3 regions of the Pseudarthrobacter sp. 01T43 genome follow, and region 2 is predicted to be linked to each of the others. Evidence: riboswitches for the same ligand, from Rfam matches in the RefSeq annotation. Region 2 holds a riboswitch; each other region holds the start of a gene.
What was found. Region 2 has a riboswitch for cyclic di-AMP ahead of AC1DIM_RS16065 (C40 family peptidase). Riboswitches for the same ligand answer to the same signal wherever they lie in the genome.
Positions count from the first base shown of each region.

Region 1: linked by a shared signal. The riboswitch ahead of AC1DIM_RS00350 (aggregation-promoting factor C-terminal-like domain-containing protein) and the one ahead of AC1DIM_RS16065 (C40 family peptidase) in region 2 are both predicted to bind cyclic di-AMP.
Region 3: linked by a shared signal. The riboswitch ahead of AC1DIM_RS02410 (LysM peptidoglycan-binding domain-containing protein) and the one ahead of AC1DIM_RS16065 (C40 family peptidase) in region 2 are both predicted to bind cyclic di-AMP.

Region 1 covers NZ_JBFTPV010000001.1:80,392-90,783, reverse strand. The annotation lists gene AC1DIM_RS00395 (zinc-dependent alcohol dehydrogenase) at 1-778, shown strand, start outside; gene AC1DIM_RS00390 (6-pyruvoyl trahydropterin synthase family protein) at 782-1,177, shown strand; gene AC1DIM_RS00385 (glycosyltransferase family 4 protein) at 1,180-2,307, shown strand; gene AC1DIM_RS00380 (DNA glycosylase AlkZ-like family protein) at 2,304-3,578, shown strand; gene AC1DIM_RS00375 (nucleoside deaminase) at 3,595-4,098, opposite strand; gene AC1DIM_RS00370 (phosphatase PAP2 family protein) at 4,159-4,950, shown strand; gene upp (uracil phosphoribosyltransferase) at 4,963-5,598, shown strand; gene AC1DIM_RS00360 (VOC family protein) at 5,659-6,033, shown strand; gene AC1DIM_RS00355 (YdeI/OmpD-associated family protein) at 6,144-6,587, opposite strand; gene AC1DIM_RS00350 (aggregation-promoting factor C-terminal-like domain-containing protein) at 6,753-7,457, opposite strand; cyclic di-AMP (ydaO/yuaA leader) riboswitch at 7,463-7,624, opposite strand; gene AC1DIM_RS00345 (ArnT family glycosyltransferase) at 7,845-9,920, opposite strand; gene AC1DIM_RS00340 (glycosyltransferase family 39 protein) at 9,924-10,392, opposite strand, start outside.
Region 2 covers NZ_JBFTPV010000021.1:2,067-12,458, reverse strand. The annotation lists gene AC1DIM_RS16100 (hypothetical protein) at 1-118, opposite strand, end outside; gene AC1DIM_RS16095 (cold-shock protein) at 398-781, shown strand; gene AC1DIM_RS16090 (DUF3027 domain-containing protein) at 791-1,333, shown strand; gene AC1DIM_RS16085 (MFS transporter) at 1,379-2,698, shown strand; gene serC (phosphoserine transaminase) at 2,738-3,868, opposite strand; gene AC1DIM_RS16075 (iron-dependent transcriptional repressor DtxR) at 4,146-4,838, shown strand; cyclic di-AMP (ydaO/yuaA leader) riboswitch at 5,014-5,232, shown strand; gene AC1DIM_RS16070 (M23 family metallopeptidase) at 5,236-6,060, shown strand; cyclic di-AMP (ydaO/yuaA leader) riboswitch at 6,210-6,371, shown strand; gene AC1DIM_RS16065 (C40 family peptidase) at 6,442-7,131, shown strand; gene AC1DIM_RS16060 (NlpC/P60 family protein) at 7,302-8,054, shown strand; gene AC1DIM_RS16055 (HNH endonuclease) at 8,292-8,792, shown strand; gene mobA (molybdenum cofactor guanylyltransferase) at 8,837-9,514, shown strand; gene AC1DIM_RS16045 (DUF6457 domain-containing protein) at 9,511-9,849, shown strand; gene AC1DIM_RS16040 (molybdopterin molybdotransferase MoeA) at 9,860-10,392, shown strand, end outside.
Region 3 covers NZ_JBFTPV010000002.1:163,699-174,090, reverse strand. The annotation lists gene AC1DIM_RS02415 (aggregation-promoting factor C-terminal-like domain-containing protein) at 1-1,248, opposite strand, end outside; cyclic di-AMP (ydaO/yuaA leader) riboswitch at 1,630-1,794, shown strand; gene AC1DIM_RS02410 (LysM peptidoglycan-binding domain-containing protein) at 1,798-2,619, shown strand; gene AC1DIM_RS02405 (globin domain-containing protein) at 3,022-4,230, shown strand; gene ribA (GTP cyclohydrolase II RibA) at 4,247-6,103, opposite strand; gene AC1DIM_RS02395 (MarR family winged helix-turn-helix transcriptional regulator) at 6,234-6,761, shown strand; gene AC1DIM_RS02390 (alpha/beta fold hydrolase) at 6,803-7,795, shown strand; partial or broken gene gad (glutamate decarboxylase) at 7,792-9,191, shown strand; gene AC1DIM_RS02380 (class II glutamine amidotransferase) at 9,219-10,088, shown strand; gene AC1DIM_RS02375 (hypothetical protein) at 10,039-10,392, opposite strand, start outside.

The DNA.
Region 1 (10,392 bases), on a different contig from region 2:
CGTCGGCATCGTGGAACAGGGCCCTGATGAATGGATAGGCCAAAAGGTCTTCTGCCTGAAACCGCATCAAGACCGTTACGTCGTCGACACCGCCGCGCTGACCAGGATTCCCGACGGCGTCCCAAGCCGCCGCGCCGTGCTCACGGGGACGGTGGAAACAGCTATCAACGCACTCTGGGAAGCCGGACCGAGGCTCGGGGACAGGATCGCCGTCGTGGGTGCCGGGCTGGTCGGCGGGACGGTGGCCACGCTCCTGCGTACGTTCCCCTTGGCCCGCTTGCAGCTCGTTGATCTGGACCCGGAACGGAAGCAGCTGGCGGACAAACTGGGCGTGGAATTTGCCCACCCGGACGATGCCAAAACCGACTGCGACATCGTGTTTCACTGCTCCGCTTCCCAGGAGGGCCTGGAACGCAGCCTCCAACTGGCAGGCGACGAGGCCGATGTCATTGAAATGTCCTGGTACGCCAACCGCGACGTCACCTTGCCGCTCGGCGAGGACTTCCATGCCCGCCGGCTCTCCATTAGGGCCAGCCAGGTGGGCGTTGTGGCCCGGGCACGCAGGCACCGGCGGACCACTGCCGACCGACTGAGTCTGGCAGTATCTCTCCTAAAGGACCCCGTTTTTGATGCCTTCCTCACCGGCACATCGCCCTTCACGGACCTGCCGGACGTGGTGCAGAACCTGGCCAGCGGAAGACTCGAAGCCCTCTGCCACGTGATCGAATACCCCAACGCTGAAAAGTCCAGTAGCCCAGACCCCCAAGACAGGACGTAGCCCGTGTTCAGCCTGACCATCCGCCGCCACTTCATGATCGCCCACAGCCTCCCGCGCGAGGTCTTCGGCCCCGCACAGGCCCTGCACGGGGCCACCTTCGTGGCGGAGGTGACATTCCGGCGTCGTGCTTTGAACCAGGATGCAATAGTGCTGGACATCGGAGCCGCGGGCGGCATCATCGACGATGTCCTGGCCGGGCTCAACTACACCAACCTCGATGAGCACCCGGACTTCGCCGGCAAACTCAGCACCACCGAGGCGCTGGCCGAACACATTGCCCAAGCTGTGGCGGGCAAGATCAAGGACGACGCTGACGGTCGCGAGCTTGCCGGCGTCGACGTCACCCTGCGCGAAAATCCTGACGCCTGGGCTACGTACGCCCTGGACCTGACCGCCTGACCGTGCATGTCAGGTTCCTGGCCCCCGGCAACATCCGCCACAACTCAGGCGGCAACGTCTACAACGCACGCCTCACCGAAGGACTGCAGAGTTTGGGCGTCAACGTTGAGGTGCACTCGGTGGATGGGGACTGGCCGGACGCCGGGATCAGTGAACGACGGCGGCTGGGCAGCCTTCTGGGAGCCGGTGAACCAGAAGCCCGGATCATGTCAGCCACGGTCACCGTGGTGGATGGGCTCATCGCCTGCGGCGCCCCTGACGAACTGGAGGCTGCCGCGGCTGCGGGGCACAGCGCCTGGATCCTGCTCCATATGCCGTTCCCCAGTCATGTCGACGGCGAACGGAGGGCGCTGCAGGCGGCCGCCGGCGTGATCTGCAGCAGTACGTCGGCCGCGGACCACGTCAGGGCACGGCACGGCATCGCGGCCAGCCGTGTGGCGCTGCCCGGTACGGATTCCGCGCCGGTTGCTGCCGGTTCGGACCCCGCCCGCATCGTCTCGGTAGCGGCGCTGCTGCCCAACAAGTGCCAGCTGCTGCTAGTGGAGGCGCTCGCCAAGCTCCAGGACCTGGCCTGGACGGCATCCCTGGTCGGCACGGAGGATGCCGACCCCGCCTACGCGGCGGAGATCCGTGCGGCCATCAGCTCGCACGGATTGGACAGCCGGATTCGGCTGACAGGCCAGCTCGCCGGAAACGCCCTGGCGGACGAATGGAACCGGGCGGACCTGAGCGTGCTCGTGTCGCAGGCCGAGTCGTTCGGCCTAGTGGTGACCGAATCGCTGGCCCGCGGAATCCCGGTCATCGTGCGGGCCGGCACCGGGGCCGTGGAGGCGCTGGCCATTACGGCGCGGGCCGTGACCGCGCCGGCCGGCACACGCAAAGGTGACGGCACATTCAGAGGCGGGCCGGACGCCCTGCCAGGAACCGCCGTCGTACTTGCCGGCAGTGAGAACAACCAGCCGGAGGTTCTCGCAGGGACCATCCGGAACTGGCTGTCAGACCCCGCGCTCCGCGACGATTGGCGAACCGCGGCCCTTGCTGCCCGGGACCATTTGCCCGGCTGGGACACGACTGCACAAAAAGTGGCGGCCATCCTCTCCACGCCCCCACCGGTGGACAATGGGGCATGACCACGCACGCAGCCCCCGCCGTTAGCCGCAATCCGCACTTGGCTGCTCCAGAGTCCCAAGCTCGAGAACTGCCGGCTCCGGTGAACCTTACTCCTGAGCTGCTCAGGGCGTGGGCCTGGCACAAACAGGGGCTCGACGGTTCGCTGCAGGGCTCTGACGCCGCTGACGTCTTCACCAGGGCAGGTTGGGCACGCTCTGTCGGCGGGGCCAACCCGTATCTCACTCTCTTTGCGCGCGCGGGCATCAGCCGCGCACAGGCGGACGCCGATGTCCTGGCCCTCAAGATCCATGAGCTGCCCACCGCCCGCCGCTGCACCTACGTCCTGGGCGCGGATGACTTCGCGTGGGGGCTTCAGATCGGCCGCGATGCCGCTGTGGCTCCGTTCCGCGTGCTCGCCAGGATGGGCGTCGAACGCGGCGAGGTCACGCTCCTGGAGGAACAGATCCTCCACGCCTTGGCCGAAGCCGGTGGCCCGCTGGACCCCAAGCAGCTCAGGGAGCTCCTCGGAGATTCGGTGCGGAACCTGGGCGAGGAAGGCAAAAAGAAGGGCGCCGCCACCACGCTGCCCACGGCCCTTGGGCTCCTCCAGGCGGATGGCCGGATCCGGCGTGTGCCGGTCAACGGCCGGCTGGACCAGCAGCGCTACGCCTACACGCTGTGGGGGCTGCCGCGCGCAGCCATGGACGACGACGCGGCCCGCGCCCTGCTCCTGGAGCGCTACCTCGGCTGGACCGGCGGCGCCACGCTCAAACAGTCGCAGTGGTTCACGGGCTTCACGTTGACGCACACCAAGGCAGCGTTCGCCGCGATTGGTGCTGTGGAGGTCGCTACTGCTCACGGTGAGGTGCTGTGGATGATGCCCGACGACGTCGGCCGCCTCGCTGCGTTTGGCCCGCCTGCGGAGGAACAGATCCAGTTACTCGCCGGTACAGACTCGCTGGTTCTGCTCAGGCGGAACTCAGCGGACCTGTTCGCTGAACCCGACAGGGACAAGAAAGTCTTGAACTCCACCCTGGCGCTGCAGGCTGACCTTCCGGACCATCCCATTCTGGACCGCGGCCGGATCATCGGGCTGTGGCAGTACGATCCCGCAGAATCGCGAATTGCCCACTGGCTCTTCGCCGGCGCCACACCTGCGGTTACCCGGCGCATCGCCGAAGTGGAGGCGTGGATCCGGGATGAACTGGGCGACTTCCGCTCCTTCAGCCTGGACTCGCCGGCATCCCGCCGGGACCGGATCGACGCCCTGAACGCCGCCGGTACTGCCTAGGCTCTGCGGTGGGCGGTTAGGCCCTGCGGTGGGCGGCGAAGAAATCCCTCAGCAGGGCCCCACACTCGTCTTCCCTGACGCCGCCGTAGACCTCCACCCAATGATTGAGCCGGCGCTCGCGGAGGACATCGAACACCGAGCCGGCCGCTCCGGCCTTCTCATCCCAGGCGCCGAAAACCACCCGGGGAATTCTGGCCAGGACTACGGCGCCGGCGCACATGGCACACGGCTCCAGGGTGACCACGAGCGTGCAGTCCGCTAGCCTCCAGCCGTCCCCGGCGCCTCCATCGAGCTTCGACAGGGCACGCAGCTTCTCCGCCGCCTGGCGGATGGCCACCACCTCCGCGTGGGCGGTGGGGTCACCCAGATCCTCCCGCTGGTTCCGGCCGGAACCCAGCACGCCGCCGTCGGGCCCGATAACAACAGCGCCGATGGGTACATCCTCCGTGGCCAGAGCCAGGCGGGCTTCGTCGAGGGCAAGGCCCATCCACTCGCTGTGTTTAATTTCGCCGGGCGCCATGGCTCAATGATAGTTTCGATGGATATCCGGTTTGCCACGCACTAACGCCAGGAGCACCACGTGGATACCCTCCCGCAGCGGTTGAGGAAATGGTTTGGGCCCTATGCAGCGTTGACGATCACGCTTCTGATTGGCGGTGCGATCATTGTGGCGCTGGCCGTTTTGGGTGCCGAAGTGTATGACAACGTGGTGGACGAGGCCGGCCTGGCGAACCTGGACAAACCTGCCCTGTCGTATGCCGAAGACCTGCGGAACCCTTGGCTGGATTCGGTGGTGACAGGGTTTACGAATATCGGTGGCGGGATCGGCATGCCGATTCTTGGCAGCATCCTTGTCGCCTGGCTGACGTACCTGGGAAGGACCTGGCGGCCGCTGATCCTGGTGGGCGGCGCCGCGGCGTTCTCCATCACTGCCACCACGGTGGGGAAGAAGTTGGTGGGACGCACCCGGCCGGACCACGCCGATGCGGTACCGCCCTACGAAAACTCGCCGTCCTTTCCCAGCGGCCACACGCTGAACACCACAGTGGTCATCGGACTGGTGGTCTACCTGGCATGCCTGCAGTTCCAACGGACGCTGGTCCGGGTGTCATTGATCACCGGCGGAACGCTGTTCATCATTGCCATGGGTCTGAGCCGAGTCTTCCTGGGCCACCACTGGCTCACCGACGTCATTGCCGCCTGGCTGCTCGGCCTGGCCTGGGTGGGAATTGTGATCCTGGCGCACCGCCTGTTCCATTTCTTCCGGCGGCGTGAACACCGTGGGCCTGCACCCACGTTTGACCGGCCCGTGGTGCGTGATGTGGTGGAGGAGGGCGGCATTACCGGGCACGGCAAGGGCAACGCCGGATGATAGTTTTGACCCATGCGCACTCTTGTTGTGGACCACCCGCTGGTCGCCCATAAGCTCACCGTCCTGCGGGACAAAAACACATCGTCTCCGGTCTTCCGGATGCTGACGGAAGAGCTGGTGACCCTGCTCGCCTACGAGGCCACCCGCGATGTCCGCACCCAGCCTGTGACCATCGAGACGCCGGTGAGCACCACCATAGGCACCGCCTTCACCAAGCCCACTCCCTTGGTGGTCCCCATCCTCCGCGCCGGCCTTGGCATGCTCGAGGGCATGACCAAACTGGTCCCGACGGCCGAGGTGGGTTTTTTGGGCATGGCCCGGGATGAGGAAACCCTGGACATCATCACCTACGCCGAACGCCTGCCGGAGGACCTCACCGACAGGCAGATCTTTGTGCTGGACCCCATGTTGGCCACCGGCGGCACCCTGCGCGAAGCCATCAAATTCCTCTTCAAGCGCGGCGCCTCGGACGTCACCTGTATCTGCCTGTTGGCCGCGCCGGAAGGCCTGGCGAAGTTGGAAGAAGAACTTGCTGACTCCAACGTCACCATCGTTCTGGCCTCCATCGACGAAAAGCTCAATGAGAAGTCCTACATTGTGCCGGGGCTCGGCGACGCAGGAGACCGCCTCTACGGCATCGCCGGCTAGTTTCCGGCACAACGGCAAAAAGGCCTTCCGGATTCAGGAGCCCGCCGCTAGCCTGTGCGGATGGACTGGAAACTCGAGCTTGTCTTTGTCCCTGTATCCGACGTGGACCGCGCGAAGGATTTTTACGTCAACAAGGTGGGGTTCAACGCTGATTACGACGAGCGGCCCAGCGACGGCATCCGCTTTGTCCAGCTGACGCCGCCCGGCTCGGCCTGCTCGATCTGCATAGGGGAAGGGCTCAATGACGCCCCGCCAGGCACAGCCCCGAGCTTGCAGATGGTGGTCCCCGACATCCAGGCCGCCCATGAGCACCTCAAGAACAACGGGGTGGACGTGAGTGACGTGGACGTGCAGGATTGGGGCCATTTTGTGTACTTTGCAGATCCCGACGGCAACAAGTGGGCCGTGCAGTACATTCCGGGCCGCCAACCCTAAGCTCCCCGCGAGCCTAAGCCACGGGCCGCGAACCTAAGCCCAGGGCTGCGAAGCCTCGGGGTTGATTCGCCTGGGCGACGCAGCAGCGCGGTGGACGCATTGGCGGGGGCTCATTTCTTTCCGGCCTTGAGGTCGGCTACGACCTTCATGATCCGACGAGCCCGAGTTTCCGCTGTCTTGGCGTCGCCGATCGGCTCCACGTACCGGCGCTGTGTGCTGTAGTTCAGCGTGCCGTAGAACGCCTGGGCGGCCGGGTCGGCGGCCAGGGCGGCTGCGAGGTCGTCCGGGACTTCGATGATGCGCGGCTGGGTATCCAGTTCAACGTCCACTTCGACCGTGTCACCGGACGCTACGCCGGTGACGTCCCGGTTCGCCGTGCTCACTCCAATTAGATACTGCCCGCCCATGACCGCAATGCTGCTCCGGTAGCTCTTGCCGTTGATGGTCACCACCACGGGCGGACGCTTGCCTGCCCCGAGTGCCGCGACCACCCCCTCGGGAACATCAATGCCTGCCTTGTTGCCGCTGCCGATGATGGTGGTGGTGAATTTCATGGGCCAAGTATGACCCGGCGGCCCGAAGCATGGGAAGGAAGCAGGGGCTGCCGGGACGGCTGGCTGGCGGCGGGGAGACAAAAACAGCAGGCCCTGAACCGGGGGTTCAGGGCCTGCTGCATCCTGGCGGGACTTCGAAGAGTAGGGCTCAGGACAGAATGGGGTTTAGTACCAGTTGTGCGACAGGTGGAAGTTCAGCGCGCCGCACGGCGACTGGTAGCGCTCCTGGATGTAGTTCAGGCCCCATTTGATCTGCGTGCGGTAATTGGTGAGGTAGTCCGCCCCGGCGCTCGCCATCTTCTCGGCTGGCAGCGACTGGACGATGCCGTACGCGCCACTGCTGGCGTTGGTGGCTGTGGTGGTCCAGTCGGATTCCTTGGTCCACAGTGTGTGCAGGCACTGCATCTGGTCAGCGGACCAACCGTAGCTGGCCAGCTGGCCGGCGGCGTAGGCCTGGGCTCCGGCGGGGTCATTGACGGCCACAACAGGAACGGGCTCCGGTGCGGGGGCAGCTGCAGGAACGGGAGCTGGTGCAGGAGCGGGCGCTGGTGCCGGAGCGGGAGCAGGTGCGGGCTCGGCGGCCTGCGGCGCAACGCTGATCTCAGGAGCGGCGGGTTCCGGCGCAGGCTTGGCCTGCATTTCGGCCTTTTCCATTGTCAGCTGCGACTCGACGTCGGCCGTGGATAGCTTCTGGGTATCGCTGACCGCTGTCAGCGCGCCGGATTCGGACGCCTGGCCCGCTGCACCCAACCCGATCAGGAGGGCGCACGCCGTGCCGAGCACGGCTGCACGCTGTCCCAGCGAGGGAATTCGGTTGCGAAGTTTGGTTGACCCGTCCTGCGGGCGCGTTTGTACCTTGGATTCAGACATGGTTGATCGCCTCTCACACCTGCGGAGTTAGCTGTCGGGTTCGGATGAGGGCATCCGGCCACACGGAAGATCACGTGCTGGCTTCACCCCAAGGGCGACAATAAAAGCCCGGGACTCTGGGTCCCCCGCCTCTGCCTCGATCGAACGGAATCCGGGAAGCGGCAGAGCTTGGCGTCATCCGGATGTGCGGCCCGAACGGGATCCGCACTCTATCGACGGTACAGGAGCATGGCGATTAAGTCACATTTCGGTAACGAGGATCACGACGGCGGCGTGTTGCCTTGCGTCGATCGGCAAGCGCGCTTTGTGACCGCCACAATGGGGGGCGGCCCCTTCGCGGCCGCCAACCCGTTTTCAGTCCGTCGGGCTTACTCAGCCCATTCCGGTCTATCCGGCCAAGGCGTAGACCGTGGTGCCGCCGATGGTCTGCGCCGGGAAGTTCGCCGCCACCCATTGGGCTATCTGGGACGGCGCGTCCGATCCGCTGGTGGACCGCATATTCCCGCTGGCAATGAAGTAATGCACCCTGCCTTGCCTCACCAGATCCTGGAACTGGGCAACGGTGGGGGAGGGGTCTGTTCCGTTGAAGCCGCCCACGGCCATAATCGGTAGTTCCGTGGCCAGTTGGTAGCCGGCCGCGTTGTTCGAACCCACGACGGCAGCTGCCCAGGTGTAGCCGGACGCACCATCTTTCAGCGCTGCAACAAGCTCGGACGACGGCGTGGTTGCCCCGAGGAGGCCACCCATTCCGCCGGCTTGCCGATTACCGCCGCCGGCGTTCCCCCCGGGGCCGCCCTGACCGGATCCGCCCTGCCCGGTGCCGTTGGGGCCAACGCCGTTGGTGCCGAAGCCGTTGCGCGCCCCGCCGGCAGCGCCACCGAATCCGCCCGCCGCAGTCGCGCCAGGACGGAAACCGCCTGCGCTTGTCAGCGGCCCGGCACTGACGATCGCGCCGCTGTGGGCCGCGGCCGCAGTTGAAAGCGAGAAGGCCAGCGGACCCGCGAGGGATGCCGCGACGGCGAGGACCGCCGTCGTCCGCTGAACGAAACGGATCTGCAGGAGCCTACCAAACAGCACACCCGCGGCGCCGGCGAGCCCGCCGATCAGAACCAGCCAGCGGAGCCACGGACCGTATGCAGCGGTAGTGCCCAACAGGTCGAAGGCCATCAATGCCGCAGCCGCGACTGCAGCGGAAAGTAGCAGGGCCGCGACGGACTGCCGCCGGTGCTGCCAGAGAAGGACACCGCCCAGCCCGGTCAGCCCCGCGATTCCGGGCGCCAGCGCCACCGCGTAATACGGGTGGATGATGCCGGCCATGAAACTGAACACCAACGCGGTGACCAGCACCCACGAGCCCCACACCATGACCGAGGCGCGCACAGGGTCCGTGCGCGGTGCGCGGCGGCCAACCCACAGCAGGCCGGCGGCGAGGAGCAGGACGGAAGGCAGCAACCACGCGATCTGGCCGCCGAATTCGCTGTTGAACATCCGCAACAGGCCGGGGATCCCCCAGCCGTTTCCGCCGCCCACGCTGCCGGTTTCGTCGCCGGTCAGGCGGCCCAAACCGTTGTAACCGAGCGTGAGCTCAAGGATCGAATTGTGCTGCGAACCGCCAATGTAGGGTCGCAGATTCGCCGGCGTCAGCTCCACAGCGAGGAGCCACCAGCCGGCGGAGGCCAGCATGGCTGCTCCCGCCCCCGCCAGCCGGAGCAGGCGTCGGCCGATTCCTCCCGGCGCCGCCACGGCGTAGGCAAGGGCAAAACCGGGAACCACCAGCAGCACCTGGAGCTGCTTGGTGAGGAAGCCGAAGCCCAGGAACACCCCGGCCAGCACCAGCCAGTGCACCTTGCCGTCCTGGATGGACCGGAGCGTCGCGTAACCGGCGGCAGTCATGAGAAGTACCAGCAAGGCATCGGGATTGTTGAACCGGAACATCAGCGTGGCCACCGGTGTGGTGGCCAGCACCACGGCGGCGAGCAGGCCTGCGCGGTGCGCCAGCCGGGTATCACCAGTGGCCGGTGCCGCGGCCCGCCGTACCGCGAGATACAGCAGCCAGGCGGTGGCCACCCCCATTAATGCTTCGGGCACCAGGATGCTCCACGAGCTCAAGCCGAACAGACGGACTGCCAGGCCCATGATCCATAGCGAGGCCGGGGGCTTGTCAACGGTGATGGAGTTGGCGGCGTCTGAGGAACCGAAGAACCAGGCGGTCCAGTCCTGTGAGCCGGCCTGGGCTGCCGCGGAGTAGAACGCATTGGCCCAGCCTGATGCTCCCAGGTTCCAGAGGTACAGCACCGCCGTGGCCAGCAGAACCGCCGCCAACTCCACGTGCTCCCGGAGGTGTCGTGGACGGCCGCCCTGCGAACGGCCAGCTGGGGGACGGCCCGGCTCGGGGCCGCTGGCTGCCCCGCCCGTTGCCTGCTGAGGCTCGCCGGTGGCGTCGCTTGAGAAGTGGATGGCCATGGCTTACTGCTTAGTCAGCGCGTACACGGTGGAGTTGCCCACGGTCCGGGCCTGGAAGTTGGCCTGCACCCATGCGGCCACCTCGGAGTTGCCGCCGCGGCCGCCCATGCCCCCACCGCCCATGCCGCCGCCTGCGATGAAGTAGCCGATCTCTCCCTTGGACACCATGTCCTGGAACTGCGCGAGAGTCGGATATGGATCGCCGCCGTTCCAGCCGCCCAGGGCAATGACACTGGTGTTGGTTGCGAGTTCCAGGCTGGCGGCCTGGGTGGCACCGGAGACAATCGCGGACCACTTGGTGGTGGTGGCGGAGAGTAATGCGGTCACCGCGGAATCCGCCGTTCCTTCGCCGCCGGGCCCCCCGGCTGCATTGCTGCCGCCGGGTCCGCCGGCTGCACCGCCGCCGTCGGGACCGGCCGCTCCAATGGGGTCGCCAGTGCCCGGGAAACCGCCCGCAGCGCTGTCGCTGGAA
Region 2 (10,392 bases):
CCGGGGCGGCCACGCCCGCGAAGGCCAGAGCCATGACCGCCCCAACTGCCACGAGGGAAAGGACGGCAACTACTGCGGCAGAGATCATCAGTGGGCGCCGGTAACGCGAGGGTGTCATGGACGTAACGCTAACAGGGCGGGCCGCGGCCGGCGGGGTGGCCGCCGGTCTGTCCGGTGGGGCAGGAGCCACGGGGACGGGCGTGAGGACAGGCAGACGGCAGGCGTGACGAAGGGCGTGACGGAGGGCCAATGAAAGCGGTAATCCGCCCCCGGCAGGATAACCTTGAAGGAACAGACCAACACGGTCCGTCGCTGTCATACCCTGAACCCGCATATCGGTGCGGATGCGGTGACTGCCGGCCGTGTCTCAAGACGCAGAACGAAGAAGGTTGATTACGTGCCTACCGGCAAGGTCAAGTGGTATGACAAGGAAAAGGGTTTCGGATTTCTGGCGGGCGAAGACGGCCAGGAAGTCTTCCTGCCCAAATCATCGCTGCCCGAAGGCGTCACGGAGCTGAAAGCCGGCACCCGCGTTGAATTCGGCGTCGCCGACGGCCGCAAGGGCGCCCAGGCGCTGGGCCTGCGCGTCCTGGACAAGACGCCGTCCATCGCCAAGGCCAAGCGGCCCAACGCGCGGGACCTGGCACCGCTGGTGCAGGACCTGGTGAGTGTGTTGGACAACCTCTCCGGCACCCTGTCGGCGGGCAAGTACCCGGAAGGCAACAAGGGCAAAGCCATCGCGGCGGCCCTGCGTAAGGTTGCCGACGAGCTGGACGTTTAGGCCTTGGCGATGAACCCGGAAGCTGAACAGCCGGACACCACGGCAGTGGAGCAGGCGCCCTTGAGCGAGCAGGCACCGTCCGGCGCGCAGGCGACCGCAGCGGATCAGCCAGGCGTCAAACCTGAGGCCAAGCGTCGCGTCGGCGTGCCCGTGTGGCGGATCGGCAAACCGGATGCTTTCCTCGCGGCTGCCGTCGATGTGGCGCGGGCCGCTGTCGAAGGCATCACGGCGCCGTCGGACATCGGGGCACACATCGCGGCCAAGAGCGAGGGCGACCGCCTGGTCACCCACCTTTTCGAATCCAAGCTGCCCGGCTACCAGGGCTGGCAATGGTATGCGGTGATGACCCGGAACTCCCGCTCCAAGGTGGTTACCGTCAGCGAGCTGGGCCTCCTCCCGTCGGCGGACTCCATCCTGTCCCCGGAGTGGGTGCCGTGGGCCGAGCGGGTCCGCCCCGAGGACGCACAGGCAGCGGAGGAAGAACCCGCCGGCAACGACGAGCCGGACGCGGACCAAGCAGACGAATCCGAACCCGCTGGCGAGGCTGACTAGGCACTTGGTGGCGCGCAGGGTTGAACAGCACGGAGGCCGGCCATGATGTCCACCTTCAAATCCCTGCACATCCTCAATTACCGGATCTGGTTCATTGGAGCGCTGGTCTCCAACATCGGAACCTGGATGCAGCGGACGGCTCAGGACTGGCTGGTGTTCGACCACCTGACCGATCATGACGCCGGTGCCATGGGCATCACCATGGCCCTCCAGCTGGGTCCCCAGCTTTTCCTGGCCCCCGTCGCCGGACTCGTGGCGGACCGTTACAGCCGCAAACAACTGCTGATCATGACGCAGTCGGTGATGGCGCTGCTGAGTACCGGACTGGGCGTCCTGGTGGTTCTGGGCGTCGGGCAGTTATGGCATGTCTATGGCTTTGCCCTGCTGCTGGGCGTGGTGTCAGCACTGGATGCGCCGGTGCGCCAGACCTTCGTTTCTGAGCTGGTCCGCGACGACTACCTCCCCAACGCCGTGGCACTGAACAGTGCTTCTTTTAATGTGGCCCGCATGATCGGGCCCGCAGTGGCAGGCATGCTGACCGTGGCCGTCGGACCCGGCTGGGTGTTCCTGATCAATACCGTCACGTTCCTGGCCATGCTCCTGAGCCTGTGGAAGATTCCGACGGCGTCCCTGCGGCAGCTTCCCCGCGCGGCGCCCGGCAAGGGGCGCATCCGGGAGGGGCTGCGTTATGTGCGGTTCCGGCCGGACATCGTGGTGGTCCTGGTGGCAGTCTTCATCGTGGGAACCCTCGGGCTCAACTTCGTGCTGTTCATCGCTGCGATGGTGGGTACGGAATTCGGGCTGGACGCAGGCGCCTTCGGGCTGATGAATTCGATCATGGCGATCGGGTCCGTGACGGGTGCGCTCCTGTCCGCCGGCCGCGGCAAACCCCGGTTGCGGATGATCTTCGGTGCTGCCGCGGCCTTTGGTGTGACCTCCGGACTGGCCGCGCTTGCCCCGGACTACTTCTGGTTCGGGGTTGCGCTGGTGCCGGTGGGGCTGTTTGCGATCACGATGATGACCAGCGCGAACGGTTACGTCCAGACCACCACCGATCCGGTCATGCGAGGCAGGGTGATGGCACTGTATATGGCCATCTTCATGGGCGGCACGCCGATCGGGGCGCCGCTGGTGGGTTGGGTGGCCAACGTGGCAGGGGGACGCTGGTCGCTTGCCGTGGCGGCCGCCTCCGGGATCATCGCTGCCCTGATTGGCATGGTGTGGATCATCCGTGCCCAGCAGCTCCGGCTGACGTTCAACCGGCGTGCCCGCGGCCTGCGCCACTTCGGCGTCGTCTCCAGGCTGGGGGACACAGCAAACGGCGCCGCCCGGGACCAGAATCCGGACGACGCCGTCGAACGCTGACGCCTGCGGCTCACCGCAAGCACGGGTGCCGCGCGGAAGTTACTTGCGCAGCTCGCCGACGACGTAGTCGATGCTTGCCAGCAGGGCGGAGACGTCGTCCGGCTCGATGGCGACGAAGGTCGCGATCCGGAGCTGGTTCCGGCCCAGCTTGCGGTACGGCTCGGTGTCCACCACACCGTTGGCGCGCAGCACCTTGGCGATGGCTGAGGCGTCGATCGAGTCGTCGAAGTCGATGGTGGCGATGACGTTGGAACGGTCCTCGGACTTGGTCACGAACGGGGTGGCGTATTCGGATGCCTCGGCCCAGGCGTAGATCCGGCCTGCAGAATCGGCAGTGCGCTTGCTGGCGAAGTCGAGCCCGCCGTTCGAGTTCAACCACTGCACCTGGGAATCCAGCGTCACCAGTGTCGAGAGAGAGGGCGTGTTGTACGTCTGGTTCAGCCTGGAGTTATCGATGGCCGTCTGGAGGTCCAGGAAGTCCGGGATCCAGCGGCCGCTCGCCTTGATCCGCGCTGCGCGTTCCAGTGCGGCGGGGGAGAACAGGCCCAGCCACAGGCCGCCGTCTGACGCAAAGTTCTTCTGCGGGGCGAAGTAGTACACATCCGACTCGGCAACGTCCACGTCCAGCCCACCGGCGGCGGACGTCGCATCCACCACGACCAGCGAGCCGGCGTCGGTGCCCTCGACGCGTTTGACCGGAGCTGCAACGCCCGTGGACGTCTCGTTCTGCGGCCACGCGTAGACGTCAACGCCGGCCTCCGCCCGGGCATCCGGGCGGGTGCCGGGCTCGGACTTGATGATGGAGGAGGCCTCCAGGAAGGGCGCCTTGTTGGTGGCCGAGGCGAACTTGGAGCCAAACTCGCCGAACGACAGGTGCTGGGCCTTCTTTTCCACCAGGCCGAAGGCTGCGATGTCCCAGAATGCCGTGGAGCCGCCGACGCCCAGGATAACCTCGTAGCCCTCCGGGGCGCGGAAGAACTGGCTGAGGCCCTCGCGAACGGAACCCACCAGGTTCTTGACGGGCGCCTGGCGGTGGGAAGTACCGAGGATTGTCCGGGACGCTGCTGAGAGGGCCTCAAGCTGCTCCGGCCTGACCTTGGAAGGTCCCGCGCCGAAGCGTCCGTCCTTGGGCAGGAGATCGGCAGGAATAGTGATGCTGGTTTCGCTCACAAGGGCTCCAAATTCGGCATGGACGTGGTTGACGTCCGGGACGGTGGGGTGGCCGGCAGTCAGCGGCGACTGCAACGAGGGCCGCTTTTATTCTGCCTGAAACCTTGGATCGGGCGGCAACCGGCGCCGTCATAGTCTGGTCAGTGAGACGATTCGCAGCCTAGGGCGATTATCCGGACAAATTCAAAATAGGTTAAGCTTTTTACTGGACCTCTCTGCGGCTTGAACGCGATACGGTGGGTCAACGCAAGGTACTGTGCTCGAGGAGCTGAGCTGGATGACGGATCTGATCGATACCACGGAGATGTATCTTCGAACCATTTTGGAGCTTGAGGAAGAGAACATCGTTGCTCTTCGCGCACGCATCGCCGAGCGGCTGCGCCACTCCGGACCCACCGTTTCCCAAACCGTCGGGCGGATGGAACGCGACGGTTTGGTTGTGGTGTCCGGGGACCGTCATTTGGAACTCACCGAGACCGGCCGCAAGCGCGCCACCGAGGTGATGCGCAAGCACCGGCTCGCGGAGCGCCTCCTGGCTGACGTTATTGGCTTGGACTGGGCCTACGTTCATGATGAAGCGTGCCGCTGGGAGCACGTGATGAGCGAGCGGGTGGAACGGCGCATCTACCAACTCCTTGACCACCCCACCAAGTCGCCCTACGGCAATCCCATCCCCGGGCTGGCCGCGCTGGGCGGAGCTGCCGCCCTCCCTGAAACTGGTGTGATTAATCTCGTTGAGGCCATGCGCGGATACGGGCCGACGTCGAGTGTCACGATCAGCAGGCTGGCTGAGCCCATCCAGGTGGAACCTGAGTTGTTGGTACAGCTGGATGAAGGCGGAATCAGGCCCGGCGCGGCGGTCTCGCTGGAGCGCGTAGGGGAGTACATTTCCGTACGGGTTCCGGGGATCGAGGGCGCGCTCGAACTGCCACCGGAAGTCGCGGCCCACGTTTTCGTTTCGGTTAGCTGAAACCCGCCGCAGTCACATGAAGCGGTCCTGTGGCGCGGCCGATCCTCTTTGGGCTAGCGCAACTTCTGCCATTCCGCAAATATAACGGAATTGTTACTGTCCGTTTTGATCGCCTATAGTTTGAAACCAAGCGTCGATACAAAAGCGTTACCTGATCCGGAGCCGAGCTCTGCCAGCGAATCAGGTGCACGAGTCACCAACTGGCAGAGGCGGGGGAACCACAACCGGCAGTCGCAAGGCTGCCTTGGGGTGAAGTCCGTCAGCAGCAAGCCTCTTCCAGCGAGGGATCCTCACGGGATATTTCTGCGCGAAGTGCTTGCAGCGGCGGGCCGGGTCTTTGAACTCTCTGATCCGAATCCGACAGCTAACTTCGCAGGCTATCCAGAGAGGAACATTCTTGACCACGCAATACTCAAGGGGCCGCCGCCGCGCGGCGGGCCCTGCTTCGGCGCCTCGCACGGTCGGGGATTCCACCGCGGAGAGGCCCCGCGATCCGCAGCGCGAAGCGCGCCGCCGCCGGGGTGCATTCCGGCAGGTGACCGATTTCGCCGCCGCCAGCGGCGTAGGGCAGAAAGCCGGCATCGCCCTTGCCGCAACGGGCCTGCTCCTGACCGTGACCGTTCCGGTAACGGGCCCGGTCATGGCGGACCAGCAGCCCGGCCAGTCCGTTTCGGCAGTGTCGGCCGCTCCGCAGCCTGAGATTTCCGCCGAAGCTGGCGCGCAGATTGACTTCAGCCGCTCTTCCGTTGTTACCCAAGGCGACCCGGACGGCAAGCTCAAGCAGCTGTTGAGCGCCCAGTCAGTCGGGTCCATCACGCGTGCGGCCTCCGCCGGAACCCTTGGCCCGCCGTTGGCCCAGATGATCACCGCGTCGCCTTTCGGGTTCCGCGTCAGCCCTATCACCGGTGGTACCGGTGACTTCCACCGCGGCCAGGACTACGTGGCGCAGTGCGGGACCCAGGTGATGGCTGCTGCCAGCGGAACTGTGACATTTGTTGGCTGGCACCAGTATGGCGGCGGTAACCGCGTCGTGGTGGACCATGGCAACGGACTGGAAACCACGTACAACCACTTGTCCTCGTTCGCCGTCAAGGTCGGCCAGACCGTGACCCGCGGCCAGGTTGTGGCCCTCAGCGGCACCACGGGCGCCTCCACCGGTTGCCACCTCCACTTCGAGGTTCAGGTCAACGGCGACGTCGTTGATCCCACCGGATGGCTCTGAGCTCAAATGATGGTCAGCTCTCAAATCTCGGTGACATGCCGTGACCTGAATGTGACATTGGCTCTGATCTCCTGTAACGTCTAAAGCGCGTCAACTTTTCCGAAGTTGACGTTCTTGAGTGGATTGCCTAGCTCTGCCACCGCTCAAGGTCCGTTCGCATGACATCGTCTGGCAGGGGCGGGGGAACCAATTTTGGTCTTCGATTCTGAAGGCCTTGGGGTTAAGTCGCAAAGCTTCCCAGGAAGCGGCGCGGCCGGGTGAACTCCCATCCGAATCCGACAGCTCACCTCGCAGGCATTGGGAGAGGCTACCTTCGTGTCTTCACGCCATAATTCTGCGCGCCACCGTGCGCAAACGGTTCGCACCAATCCTTTGGGCTCCGTGTCCAAGGCAGTCAGTGCAAATGCCGGGACCGTAGGTCGCCAGGCTGCAGTCATTGCAGCCGCGTCAGGTCTCATCCTGACCATGGGGCTTCCGGCCAACGCCGCTGACACCACCGCTGGTGTGTCCGCGTCCACCGAGTCCGGATCCGCACAGGCTGCGCTTGCCGTGACCGCCGCACCCACCGCCACCGTCTCCTTCGAGCGCCCGGTGGTCAAGACCACGGCCGCGCCCGTGATCGAACGGGTGCGTGCGCAGTCCACCGCTACGGAAACAGCAGCCCGGGCTGCTGGTGCACCGGCTGCCGACGCGACCAAGGACGCATCGGCCAAGCTTGCGGATACCGTTTCCTCCGCAGCTGCGTCGGGCCTGGCAGCCATTGCCTACACCGGCATCGGCCACCCCTACCTGTGGGGTGGCACCACTCCCAACGGCTGGGACTGCTCGGGCTTCACGCAGTGGGTCTACGCCCAGGCCGGCATCAGCATTCCCCGCACGAACGCCTGGACCGTTATGCGGCCCACCTCCACGCCCGCTCCCGGTGACCTGGTTATGCAAAACGGCGGCGCCCACGTGGGCATCTACGTCGGCAACGGCATGATGATCAGCGCACTGAACCCCTCGCAGGGCACCATGCTGCACGCTGCTGCTGCAACGGGCACCTCCTCCTTCTTCACCCTGGCGAAGTAACTTCCCTGCGCCTTTGTCCCTGCAGTCTTGCGCTGCAGGGACTCTTCCTCGCGGAAACCCATACTGAATCCCCGTTCGGGGCGTGCCGGCGTACCCCCAAGATGCCGGCGCGTCCAAAGCCCTTATGCCTGCTACCGCGGTGCTGAGGAACACGAAAGAGAGAAACATTAATGACTACTCGTGCAGCTGTTGCACGGCACCGCGCCGAGGTCACCAAGACCAACTCGCTGGCTGTCATTGCCAAGGCAGTCGGCGACAACGCCGGCGGCATGGGCCGTCAGGCCGCGGTTATCGCCGCTGCTTCCGGCCTGGTCCTGACCAGTGGTATCGCGGCTAACGCCGCCGACACCGGTGTTCAGCACGAAGCGGCCCCCACCGTTGAGGTTGGCGTCGCGGCACCGGCCGTCATTTCGGCTGAATCCACCATTGCCATCTCCTACGAGAAGCCGGCAGTCACCACCACGCCGGCTCCCGTTGAAGAGCCCGCGGCCGTTGTTGAGGCGCCGGCCGCCGCCGCTCCCGCGGCCACGCCCGCGGCAGCCATCAAGGTGGCCTCTTCCGCTCCCGCAGCACCGGCCGCACCGGTCGCTGCCAGCGGTAAGGGCCAGGCCATCCTGTCCGCTGCGTACGCCCAGTTGGGTGTCAACCAGGACTGCACCATGCTGGTGACCAACTCGCTGGCCGCTGTAGGAATCCACTTCCACGACTGGCCCGCCGGCTACCTCTCCCTGGGCCGCACCGTGAGTGCAGCAGAAGCACAGCCCGGCGATCTGATCTACTACGCAAACGGCGGCTCAGGCATGGCCCACATTGCTGTCTACGCAGGCAACGGACAGGCCGTGCACGGCGGCTACAACGGCAACCAGACCGTTGTGTTCAGTGCCAACGTTGGCTCAGGACCGGTTTTCATCCGCGTGTCCTAGCAACTGTTTGAGCTTTCAAAGGACCTCCGCCTGATGGCGGGGGTCCTTTGCTGTCTCTTGCCCTGCCGGAACCGGGCGGGCAGGTGGCGGCCTCGACACGTCGGAACGGTCGGACCGGGCGATTAGTTTTTCCGGGTATTTTTTGTTTACTCTTGTGGTGTCGATCCATAGCCCGGATATGCCGGGGGCAGCCGGCCCTCGTGCCCCTGACGGGTGCGGCCACAAAGAGGTAAGTGCATGCGCACTCTCGTTCTGAATGCTGGATATGAACCGCTGGCGGTAGTCACCTTCCGCCGGGCGCTGGTGCTTGTGCTCACGGGCAAGGCCAGCGTGATTGCCGAGGGCGATGACCCCGTGGTGGGGCCGCAGGAGATCCTGGGCCGCCCGTCCGTGATCCTCCTGAACCGCTACATCCGCCCGAGATACAACCAGAGCACCGCAGTCAGCCGCCGCGGTGTCCTGCGGCGGGACGGTCACCGGTGTGCTTACTGTGGCAAGGGTGCCCACACCATCGACCATGTGCAGCCCAAATCGCGTGGCGGCGCAGACTCGTGGGAAAACCTTGTAGCTGCGTGCCTTCGATGCAACAACAGCAAGGGCGATCATACGCCTGCTGAGATGGGCTGGAAGTTGAGGTTTGTGCCTGAACCGCCGCACGGCACCATGTGGCAGATCAAGGAACTCGAGAAGCCGACGCCTGCCTGGGATCCTTTCCTCCTGCCTGAGCGGGCGGCCTGATCCCTTCGAGCGCAGTGAGGTCCCAGCGCAGTTAGGCTGGGGACGTGGATGCAGACCCTTTCGATTTTGATGCCCTCATTCTCGCCGGCGGACGTTCGGCGCGTCTGGGCGGCGTACCCAAGCAAGGGCTGACGTACGACGGCGAAACCCTGTTGCGCCGTTCGGTCGCCGCCGCCGGAGGTGCCCGGGCCGTCGTCGTCGTGGGTCCTGACGCCGGGGAAACTCCCGCCGGGACCCTCAGTTGCCGTGAGGAGCCCCCCTTCGGCGGTCCGGCTGCGGCCATCGCCGCCGGGCTCGCAGCACTGGATAAGGCGGAAGGCAGCCGGCCGGCGTTGACCCTGGTTCTTGCCTGCGACATGCCCAACGTCAGGCAGGCAGTGGCGGCCCTCCGGGAGGGGCTGCGCGCCGCGGGCCCGACGGCGGAACAGGACGGCGTGGTGGCTGTCTCTGAGGATGGTCGCCGGCAGCCGCTGGTGGGCTTTTATAGCACGGCCGCGCTACAACGCTCCGCGGCGGAACTTGCCGCCCACGGTGACTTAACCAACGGGTCGGTCCGGGCACTCCTTGCTAGTCTTGACCTAAAACCTGTCGCCGTTCCGGCTGGCTCCACGGCAGACGTGGATACCTGGGACGATGCCGCCACCCTTGGGGTGGCCGGCCCTGATCCACTCGGTGGATTCCGGAGCACTGCGGCCGCAGAAGATTTGGGAGGCACAGCATGAAGAGCCAGGACGAGACGCTGGAAGAGTGGTGCCGGTCCCTGCTGCAGGCGTATGACTTGGAGGACGTGCAGATTGACGTCAACGCCATCCTCTCGCTGGCCGGAGTTGCGGCCCACTCAGTAGTGCGGCCAGCCGCTCCGCTGACGACTTATATTGCCGGTCTCGCAGCGGGTCTGGCGGCCGGATCGGGGCAGGCGCCCGACGCCGCAGCCATGGCAGCGGCCATGGACCGCGCCCGGACCCTGGCCGCGGACTACGACTCTGAAGCAGGCGAGACTGTAGCCAGCGGGCCTGAAGCCACCCCTTCCAAGGCCACAGGGGCCCCCGTCGAATGATCACCGTCGAATGACCGCCGCCCCCGGCGATGAAGCCGGGAGCCCCGACCCGCAGCATGCCCCGCCGCCGCCGAAGTCCCACTCAACCCACCTGGCCCACACTTGGGAAGAGGCGCGCCAAGCTGCCTTTGACAGCGCCACCCCGATTCCGCCGGGACGCGTCGCGCTCAGCCAGGCCTTGGGGCGGGTCCTGGTTGAAGACATCACGGCGCTGCACGACATGCCGCACTACGCATCGTCTGCCATGGACGGGTGGGCGGTCAACGGCAGCGGCCCATGGATCGTGGCGGAGACCGGCCACCGGCTGGCCCCGCATCAGGCCAGTCCCATTGTCACCGGCGGATTGATCCCGCAAGGCGCCAAGGCGGTGCTGCGCAGCGAGAGCGCAGTGCTCGGCACCGACGACGACGGCCTGCCGCTTGTGCTCACGGGCGGCACCGCCCGCCCGGGCGAGCCCGGCAACGGCCAACACATCAGGAAAGCTGGCGAGGAGGCGGCCGAAGGGGACATCCTGGTGAAAGCCGGTGTGACCCTGAATCCGGC
Region 3 (10,392 bases), on a different contig from region 2:
ACACGGAGACCCGTAGCGGTCCAGGATGTAGCCGAGTCCCCATTCGACCTGGGTGCGGTAGCTGGTGAGCCAGTCGCTGCCTGAGCTTGCATACTTGCTGGCCGGCAGCGCCTGAGCGATGCCATACGCCCCTGAGTCGGGGTTTGTGGCGGTGGTGAGCCAGTTGGATTCCTTCGTCCACAGCTGGGCCAGGCACTGGAACTGGTCCTGGCCCCAGCCGAAGCCGGAAAGCCGTCCCGCAGCGTAGTTTCTCGCTGCCGCGGGGTCGTTGACCGCGCCGCCCGGAACGGAAGGTACAACGACGGGCGTCGGGGTCGGCGCCGGACTTTCCGCCGGAGGTGCTGGAACGGGGACTCCGGGCGCCGGGTTCTGGGGCGCCGGGTTCGCCGGGGCCTGGGCGGCAGCCCTGGCGGCGGCATCAGCCTGCCGGCGCGCCTGCTCTTCCGCTGCCGCCCGCTTGGCCGCCTGCGACACCTCGTAGGCGGCCTGGGCAGCCTGGCCTTGCCGGAATTCTCCTTCCACTGCTGCGGTGGTTCCTTTGAGTGAGGCGAGTTGGGCGGTGAGTTCATCGCTGTGCTGCTGTTGCTCCGCGACCTGCTGGGACATCGAGCGCTGGGCTGTCCGGGCTGAGCCAAGCTTGGCTTCGGCGACGCCGGCGAGCCGTTCGCGCTCAGTCTTTGCGGCACGCTCCTGCTCTGCCAGCGCTGCCGAGATTCGTTCCGACTCCGCTGATTTGTGGACCAGAAGCGCCGTCTTGTCACTGATGATCCGGACGATGTCAAGGCCGTGGAGACTGTTGGTCTGCATGGCGTCGAGCGCCACGAAAAAACCCAGGTTTGTGCCACCGGTCTTGTAAGACTGCACAGCAAGGGCCCCGATCTCTTTCTTGTGCCGGCTCGATTCATCGTGGGCATGGGCCACCTGGCCTGCCAGTGCATCCACCCTGGAACTGGCTGCCTGAAGAGCGGACTGTGCCACAGCGTATTCGGCAGCAGCGGCTACGGCGGCATTGCCCAGGGACTCCGCCTGAGTTTGCAGGCCACCGAGCAGATCCCCAATTCTGGTGACTTCGGCGGCCGTGCCGGCCTCGCTGTGCCTGGCCTTCTCCACGTCCTGCCAGGACGGAAACCCACCGTGAGGGGCCTGGTCCGATGCGTGCGCGGGTAGCAAGGAGAACGATGTGGCCACAGACAGGGCAAGTACCGCCGTGAGACCGGGCAGCCGCAATTTTTGCGCAGACAGGGACATAGTTCGTGAGCTTACCGGGCAAGTCCGGGATTCCGGCGGCCATTGCCGCCGGTTGGCATGCCCAGCGAACCGGCGGCGGGCATCGGGAAGTGGTGCTCTCTTACCATTTTCGGCGCCCGGAACGCCTTCAGCCGTGCGTATTTTGAGATTCGACGATCAGTTGGATGACCTGACCGGGAATATACGGATCCCGGGCGGTGACCTGCACCGTCGTGGCGAACGCAGGAAAAATCCAACACGTTAGCGGGGTGAATTTTGGCCCTACATTCCGTTATCGGAATGTGACATTGGGGAAAAGTACCGGTTATGGTCGTTCGGTGCCCTGGTTCAAAGCCAGGACATTCCCGTCAGTATGCCGAGCCCTGCCACTGACCCGGGACCCCAGACGCAATGCAACTGGCAGGGACGGGGGAACCACGTTTCCACGGCCTACTGAGGCCTTGGGGTTAAGTCGGCAATCGTCCCGTCCATCATGGCGGCGATCCCGGCCGGGTCTCTCCAACCCGAACCCGACAGCTCACCCCGCAGGCATGGGAGAGGCAATCAACCATGTCCAAGAAGTACACTGCCGCACGCCATCGTGCAGCCACCACCACCACGTCCCGCGCCCTGATGATCGGCCGGCCGGCCCTTGTAGTCGCTGCCGCATCCGGACTGTTTTTCGGCTTCAGCGCCCCGGCCCACGCCGGCGTCCAAGGACCTGACAACTCCGGAACAGCCGCTGCCCAGGGCCAGGTAAGTGCACCGGCAGCAGCCGTGGCTCCGGCCCCTGCACCGGCCGCGGCCAACATCCACACCGTCGTCTCCGGCGACACCCTCGGCCAGATCTCCGCGGCCAACGGCGTAGCACTGAACGACGTCCTGACCGCCAATGGCCTGTCGCTGACGTCGATCATCTACCCGGGCAACCAGATTCAGATCCCCAGCGCCGGGCAGGCCGTCGCGGCCCCGGCTCCGGCCGCAGCACCGGCTCCGGCAGCGAAGGCCGCCGCGGCCCCGGCTGCCCCCACGAACACCGGCATCAAGCTGGCCTCAACGTCAGCACCGGCCCAGGCCCCGGCCGGCTCAGTTGGCGCGGGAATCCTGGCCAATGCCTACTCCCAGATCGGGGTACAGCAGGACTGCACCGCCATGGTGGAGAAGGCACTGCGCTCAGTCGGCAAGAGTGTCGGAGACCTGGCCCCGGGCCAGTTCTTCCAGTACGGAAGCGTTGTTGGCACGCCCGCCCCGGGCGACCTGGTGATAACCGCCGGACACGTCGGCGTCTTCGCCGGAAACGGCCAGGTTGTCAGCGGCGGCGTGGACGGTTTCAAGACCCAGGTCCACTCCCTCAGCTGGCTCCCCGGCGCATCCTTCGTCCACGTAGCGTGACCCCAGCCGGCTGGACGGCGGCGCGCGGCACCCAGCCGCCCGCCGTCGTCGGCCGCTGCTGCATACTCGGACGTGCTGCCCGAACCAGGACAGCATGTCATTCCAGGCAGCAGTCGCCCAGGTCTGGTTACTCCGTTTCCCAGTGCCATGGTGGACGGCGTGATCCACGCCCGGGTAGGCAGTGAGCTGATGCGTCACAGCGGTGGTTCCAGGGCATCCCTTCAGACCCGGCAACTCGGTAGCCGCCTGCCACGTGATGCGACATCCCGCTCCGAAACACGCCGTCCTGCAAGGCAATGCCGCCGCCGTCCCGGCCCTTCTCCAAGCCGGCTCAGCCTGTTAGATTGGCACAGCCACGACGACTGACGCTGGGTTCAGCCGGTCATCAAGGAAGGACGCACCATGCTCTCTGACACTGCCCTCCCCGTCATCAAGGCAACGCTGCCTGTGGTGGGTGCAAATATCGAGGAAATCGCCAAACGGTTCTACAAACACATGTTCGAGGCCAGGCCGGACCTGCTCGACGGCCTCTTCAACCGCGGAAACCAGGCTGACGGCCGCCAGCAACAGGCGCTGGCCGGATCCATCGCCGCCTTCGCCACCTACCTCGTGGATAAGCCGGACCAACTGCCGGACCACCTGTTGTCCCGCGTTGCCCACAAGCACGTCTCGCTTGGCCTGAGCCCGGACCAGTACCAGATCGTCCACGACCATCTGTTCTGGGCCATCGTGGACGTGCTCGGGGACGCTGTCACCCCGGAGGTCGCGGCGGCCTGGGACGAGGTGTACTGGCTGATGGGGAACCTGCTGATCAACAAGGAGCGCGGGCTCTACGGCGCCGTGCACCTTTCCCCGGATACCATCTGGCGCACCTGGCGGGTGGCCCAGCGCATCCAGGAGACGGCCGACGTCGTCACATTTGTTGTGGAACGGACCGACGAACGGGACGTGAAGCCGTCCCTCCCCGGGCAGTACGTGACCATCAAGATGCCCATGAAGGATGGCGTACATCAGCCGCGCCAGTACAGCCTGACCCGCGCCGATGACGGACAGCACCGGCAGTTCGCTGTTAAGAGGGTCCATGGACTCGCCACTCCTGACGGCGAGATGTCCAACCTCCTGCACCAGGACGTCAATGTCGGCGATGAAGTGGTGCTTTCAGCACCCTTCGGCGATGTGGTGCTGGAGTACACCGACCGGCCTGTGGTGCTGGCCAGCGCCGGCATCGGCATCACCCCCATGGCCGGGATGCTCTCCCACCTGGTGAAGGCCGGCTCGCAGCGCCGGGTGATGCTCCTGCACGCTGACGAAAGTCCGGACTCGTTTCCGCTCCGCCAGCAGGTCACCGAGGACATCGGCCGGCTGCCTGAGGGATCCCTGCACAGTTGGTTCGTGAATCCGGCAGAGGATCAGGACCCGTCCGGATCAAGCTTCAAGGGGTTCATGGACGTCAATGCCGTGGAGCTGCCGCTGGACGCCGAATACTACCTGTGCGGACCTCTGCCGTTCCTGAAATCGGTGCGGAGTGCGTTGATCGCCAAGGGCGTTCCAGCCAAGGATGTCCAGTACGAAGTGTTCGGCCCGGACCTGTGGCTGGCTGACTTCCAGTGAATCGGAACCGCGCCGACTAGAACTGTTCTGCGGGAATCGTAAACCCGAGATCCAGGAGTCCGCGGCCGGCCTGTTCCAGGATCGGGTCCATGGTCAGCGATGCGTGGTTCAGCAGCACGTTGACGTCACGCTGGATCCGCTGGAGCGGGTGCGTCAGGCGGTGCACGCTGCCGCCTGAGCCGGTCAGGATGAGCCGGACCGCCTCGGCCGAGGCTTGGCCGCTGAGGCCGAGCGAGAGCCGGTACCGCGCGCGCTCTTCATCAGTGAAGGCAACTGGCCGGCGTCCGAAGGACGAGGAAACCACCCGGACAGCTTCTTCCCAGTGCAGGCGTGCGGTGGCAACCTGGCCGTACGCCTGGGTGAACCGGGCCTGGGCGAGGGGCGAGTCCGCCTGGCGTTTCTCCACGGTCTGCTTGACCTTGCGTACCATCATCAGCTTGCGGAACTCGTCCAGGGCATGCTCGGCAGCACCGAGAGCTGCCGCCGGCGCAACCATGTTCAGGAATGTGGCCATGGGGTAATGGATACTGGCATCCGGATGGATGAAGCTTCCCGGGTTGTCAGCGGCCGCCAACAGCTTCCACTCGAGGGCGCGGTGCTCCGGGACGAACAGGGCATCAGCCCTGAGATCGTTGCTGCCGGTCCCCCGAAGGCCCGCCGTGTGCCACACGTCCAGCAGTTCCAGGTCCGCCATGGGGACCAGGCACTGAAGGCGGACGTCGCCGTGCTGCACTGCCAGGAGCGCCCAGTCAGAATGCATCACGCCGGAGGCGAAGCTCCAGCGGCCGGAAATTGCGAACCCGCCCGGAACCTTCTCCGCTGATCCGGGAGGGGCTCCTGTTGCCGCAGCCAAGGGGGCGGGGCCATTGGCGAATACTTCGTCTTGTGCCCGTTGAGGCCACCTCGCCAGCATCCACACGTGTTCCACAAGGTGGCCGACGCTCCATGCAGTCGAGGCGTCCCCCTGCGCGAGGCGGCGCACCACCTGCACATAGGTTTCAAGCCCCATCCCGAACCCGCCCACGGCCTTCGGCGCAAGCATCTGGAACACGCCCGCGGCCTTCAGTTCGGCAATGGTTGCGGCCGGGATGCGGCGGAGCTCTTCGGTTTCGCCTGCCCGCTCCCGCAACCGGGGAATCATTGCGTCCACCCGGGCCAGAAGCTCGTCCTGCGTCGGAATCGCGGCGCCCCCGGGGAGGTCCACAGCCGGGAGGTCGATGGTATGCGCGGTGTGGTTCCGCTTGGCTGCCAGGTAAAGCCGGTTGGCTTCGGACAGGTGTACACCCGTGGGAACCTGCTCCGCCACATCAACGCCAAGGGCCGTCAGTTGCCCCACCTTGTCCGGGTTGTTGGTGAGGAGACGGATCCGGCCGGCGCCGAGGGCGCCGAGCATCTGGGCGGCGGCAGTGTAATCCCGCTCGTCCTCGCCGCGCCCCAACGCCACATTGGCTTCATAGGTGTCCAGGCCGGTGTCCTGCAGGGCGTACGCGTCAAGTTTTGAGTACAGTCCGATGCCGCGCCCCTCCTGGCGGAGGTACAGCAGGAAACCTCCGACGGCGGCAATCTCCTCGACAGCCTCGCGCAGCTGGGGCCCGCAGTCGCAGCGCTCGCTGCCGAAGACGTCGCCGGTGAGGCATTCGCTGTGCAGCCGGACGAGTGGTGCGGCACCGTGCGGCCCCTGGTCCAGGAGCGTCTGCTCCCACTGGCCGAGTCCAAGCAGGAGGTGTTCCTTGCCGTCTGCCAGGCCGTGGAAGGTCATCACCTCGGCGGTGGCGGTGAAGCCATCCGGAAAGCGCAGTGGGACGGTGACCCGGCTGCGCACGGCTGCTGGTTGTTCACATGGCCGCGAGACGGTCTCGGTCAGGACGGTCATATGTGCTCCTCGGGGTCGGAACGGAAGTACTTGAATATTGAAGTAAACAGTACTGGTCATTAGTTCACGGTGCAAGTGATCCATGGGACTAAAAACTTCATACGTGAAGTAAATGCCCTAGACTTGTCCTATGGAAGAAGCCGAGGAGCCCCGCTGGCTGAACAGCGACGAACGCGAAGCCTGGCTGACCCTGGTGGGGGTCATGATGAAGCTGCCGTCGGCATTGGATGCCCAGTTGCAGAGGGACGCCGGCTTGAGCCACTTTGAGTACATGGTCCTGGCGGGCCTGTCCGAGGCGCCCGGCCGCACGCGCCGAATGAGCGATCTGGCTGGTTTCGCCGAGTCGGGCCTCCCCCGCCTGTCCCAAGTGGTGAGCCGGCTTGAAAAGCGCGGCTGGGTCCGTCGCTCCCCCGACCCCGGCGACGGGCGCATCACCCTGGCCACGCTCACCGATGACGGCTGGGAAAAAATCGTCGGCACTGCTCCGGGTCATGTGCAGGCCGTCCGGGCGCTGGTGTTTGATCCCCTGACGAAGGCGCAATCGCGCCAGCTCGGCAGCATCGGCAAACGCATCCTCAGCGTGCTGGACCCGGATGACTACTGCCTGCGCAGCGCCGACGCCGGGGAGCGCAGGAGTGCGTCAGGCGGGAATGAGTAAGGACAGTTGTCTTGTTCGCGGCTCGCTGTGAGACTGTGGGCATGGCGAGTTCTCTTGACGTGACATGGCAGCTGGATGGCATCACTATGGCGGGCACGGCCGTCCGGCCCGCCGGCGCTGGGCCCTTTCCGGCGGTGGTGCTTGTTGCCGGCAGCGGCCCGACTGACAGGGATTGGTGTTCACCACTGCTTCCTGGCACCAATGGCAGCGGCCGGCTTTTCGCAGAGGCCTTTGCCCATGCCGGGATCGCATCTCTCCGCTATGACAAGCGGGCATCCGGGCCGCACGCGCGAGAGAACGTCACGAAGCTCATCGGCAAGGTGAGCATGCAGTCTCATCTGGACGAACTGGCCGAGGCCGTTCGGGTGCTCGCCGAACTGGACTTCATCGATTCCACACGCATTGTCGGGCTCGGCAACAGCGAAGGCGCTCTGCACGTGCTCCATTACGCCACAACTACCCAGCACGTCCCCTTCGCCGGGATCGTGCTCGCTGCACCACCCGGGCGCCCGATACAGTCCGTGCTGCTTTCCCAGCTGGCTCTTCAGTCCGCGCAGGTCCCCGGTGGCGCCGAGCTCATGCCCAAGGTCGAGGAAGCTGCTGCACGCTATGCTGCCGGAGAGCCCATGAACCCTGACCCTGGCCTGCCTGACAGCGTGAAGATGGTACTCGCTAGCTTCGAAGCTCCCATGAACCTCCCGTTCGCCCGGGAACTGTGGGTTGAGTCCACCTGCGACTCACTGGGGAAAGTGCAGATCCCCGCGCTGGTGTTGATCGGTGGAAAAGATGTACAGATCGACCTACATGCCGACGGGGACCCGCTCCAGGAAACCGCCGCTGGAATGACCAACGTGACCTTTGCCTTTCCGCCGAACGCAAACCACGTGTTCAAAGAGGACGTACGCCGCCCGGCCGAAGTAGCGGCGTCAATCGGGAACGGATACAACGATCCTGGCACGCAGCTCGACCCCGATAGCCTGGCGACGATCCTCGCCTGGCTGGGAGAGACAATGCATTTGACGGTAGCTGCGTGAGCAGGTCACGCCGGACATCGGCCCATGAACCCGACACGGTCGTAGAGCTGAACCCCCTGTTCAGCCGGCCGGGGGAATCCACCGTCTTTCCGCGCTTTACCATCCCGGACGGGGAGTCTCTGCCCTCCACCGCGTATCAGGTTGTCCACGATGAGGCGATGCTGGACGGGAACTCGCGGCTGAATCTCGCGACGTTTGTCGGAACGTGGATGGAACCGGAAGCATCGCGACTCTATGCCGAGACGTTCGACAAGAACATGATCGACAAGGACGAATACCCGCAGACGGCGCTGATCGAGACACGGTGCTGGCGGATGCTCGCGGACCTGTGGAACGCGCCCGATCCGGCCAAGGCCATGGGCACCTCGACGATCGGCTCCTCCGAGGCGTGCATGCTCGGTGGCCTGGCCTTGAAGCGCCGGTGGCAGCACGCCCGGCGGGCAGCCGGCCTCCCGACGGACAAACCCAACCTTGTCCTCAGCTCGGCCGTACAGGTGTGCTGGGAGAAATTCTGCAACTACTGGGATGTCGAAGCCCGCTTTGTTCCGGTTTCGAAGGAACACCAGATGCTGGACGGCCACGACCTGGACCGGTACGTGGACGAAAATACCATCGGCGTCATCGCCATTATGGGCGTGACCTACACCGGCGTGTACGAGCCGGTTGAGGAAATCTCGGCGGCCCTGGACGACATCCAGGCACGCCGTGGCCTCGATATTCCGTCCATGTCGACGGGGCTTCAGGGGCCATGGTCGCCCCTTTCCTCCAACCGGACACCATCTGGGACTTCCGCCTCCCCCGGGTCGCCTCGATCAACACCTCAGGGCACAAATACGGCCTCGTCTATCCGGGCCTCGGCTGGATCATTTGGCGGGACGAACAGGCACTTCCGGGTGATCTGATCTTCCATGTCAGCTACCTCGGCGGCGACATGCCGACCTTCGCACTGAACTTTTCACGGCCCGGCGCCCAGGTACTGCTGCAGTATTACCTCTTCCTCCGGCTCGGATTTGCCGGATACGAGTCGGTCCAAGCCACATCCCGGGACGTGGCACTCTACCTGTCCGGTGAAATCGGGGCGATGGAGGCCTTCACCCTCTGGAGCGACGGCTCCGACATCCCGGTCTTTGCCTGGCAGCTTGCTGACGGGCACACGGGAAATTGGAACCTTCACCATCTCTCCGAGCGCCTCCGAATGAGCGGGTGGCTCGTCCCGGCCTACCCCATGCCGGAGGGGCTGGGCCAGGTCACGGTGCAAAGGATCGTCGTCCGCAACGGCTTCACCCGCGACCTCGCATCCAGCTTTTTGATCGATCTCAAAAAAGAAGTCGCCTACCTGGACGGCCTGACCGCGCCGATGCCCTCCAGCGGGACAACGCAAGCCTTCCACCACTAGCCGGCAGACGCCGAGGAAGGAGCCATCGTGTGCCGATTGTTTGGCCTGCACGCAGGCCCCCAACCCGTCCGCGCCACGTTTTGGCTCCTGGACGCCCCGGACAGCCTCTCAAACCAGAGCCGGAGGGAGCCCGACGGAACCGGCATCGGCACGTACGATGCGGAAGGCAAGCCCCATGTGGCCAAGCAGCCGCTCGCCGCCTGGGAGGACGAGGCCTTTGCGCGCGAGGCCCGGAACCTGAGGAGCACCACGTTCCTGGCCCACGTCCGCTATGCCAGCACCGGCGCGCATACGATGGCCAATACGCATCCGTTTGAGCAGGACGGGCGGCTGTTCGCCCACAACGGCGCCTTCGGTGACCTCCCAGGGCTCGATCAGCACCTGGCGGGGCTCGGGGTCACGGACCTCGTTCACGGCGAGACCGACAGCGAACGCCTCTTCGCCCTGATCACCGCCGAGAGCCGCAGAGCTGATGGCGACGTCACGGACGGTATCACCCGGGCCGTCACGTGGATCGCCAAGCGATTGCCCGTCTTCAGCCTAAACCTCGTTCTGACGACGGCGACGGACCTTTGGGCGGTCAGGTACCCGGCCACCCACGAGCTGCACATCTTGCAACGAGACCCTGCTGCCGTCCACGGACCGGCGGCTCCCCTGGAAGCGCGGAGCCACCGTATCCACGCCCGCAGTGAAGACCTTGCCCGTTCTCCGCACGTCCTCATCGCCACCGAACCGATGGATCACAACCCGGGCTGGCGCCCCATAGCCTCCGGCGGGCTGGTGCACGTCGGCCCGGACCTGGCGGTCACAACCACGTTCCCTTACCCGGATAGCCCCGCGAACCCGCTCACCCTGTCCGACCTTGAACCGTCCGCCGCGGCCTCCCAGATGCCCTAACCACCACCCCTCTGGCTGACCTGAGATTCTGGACGTGGAGGACCACCGCTATAACGATCAGCGGTACGTGTATGGCCGGCAGGTTGTCGGCAAACCACTTGGGGAGATATATGTCTGTCACGGAACCGGTGGGGTCGCCGAGCCGTCGCGCCAAGGGCGTCAGTGGGCAGTGGAAACCGTTGGCGGCAAAAATCAGGATCTCGCCGGCAACAACGGCGGCAGCCTGTCCCACCCGCCGGTCAGTCCGTCTCCGGATCCCTGAGTACAGCACGAACACCATGCAGGCCTCGATGGTGAACCAGGC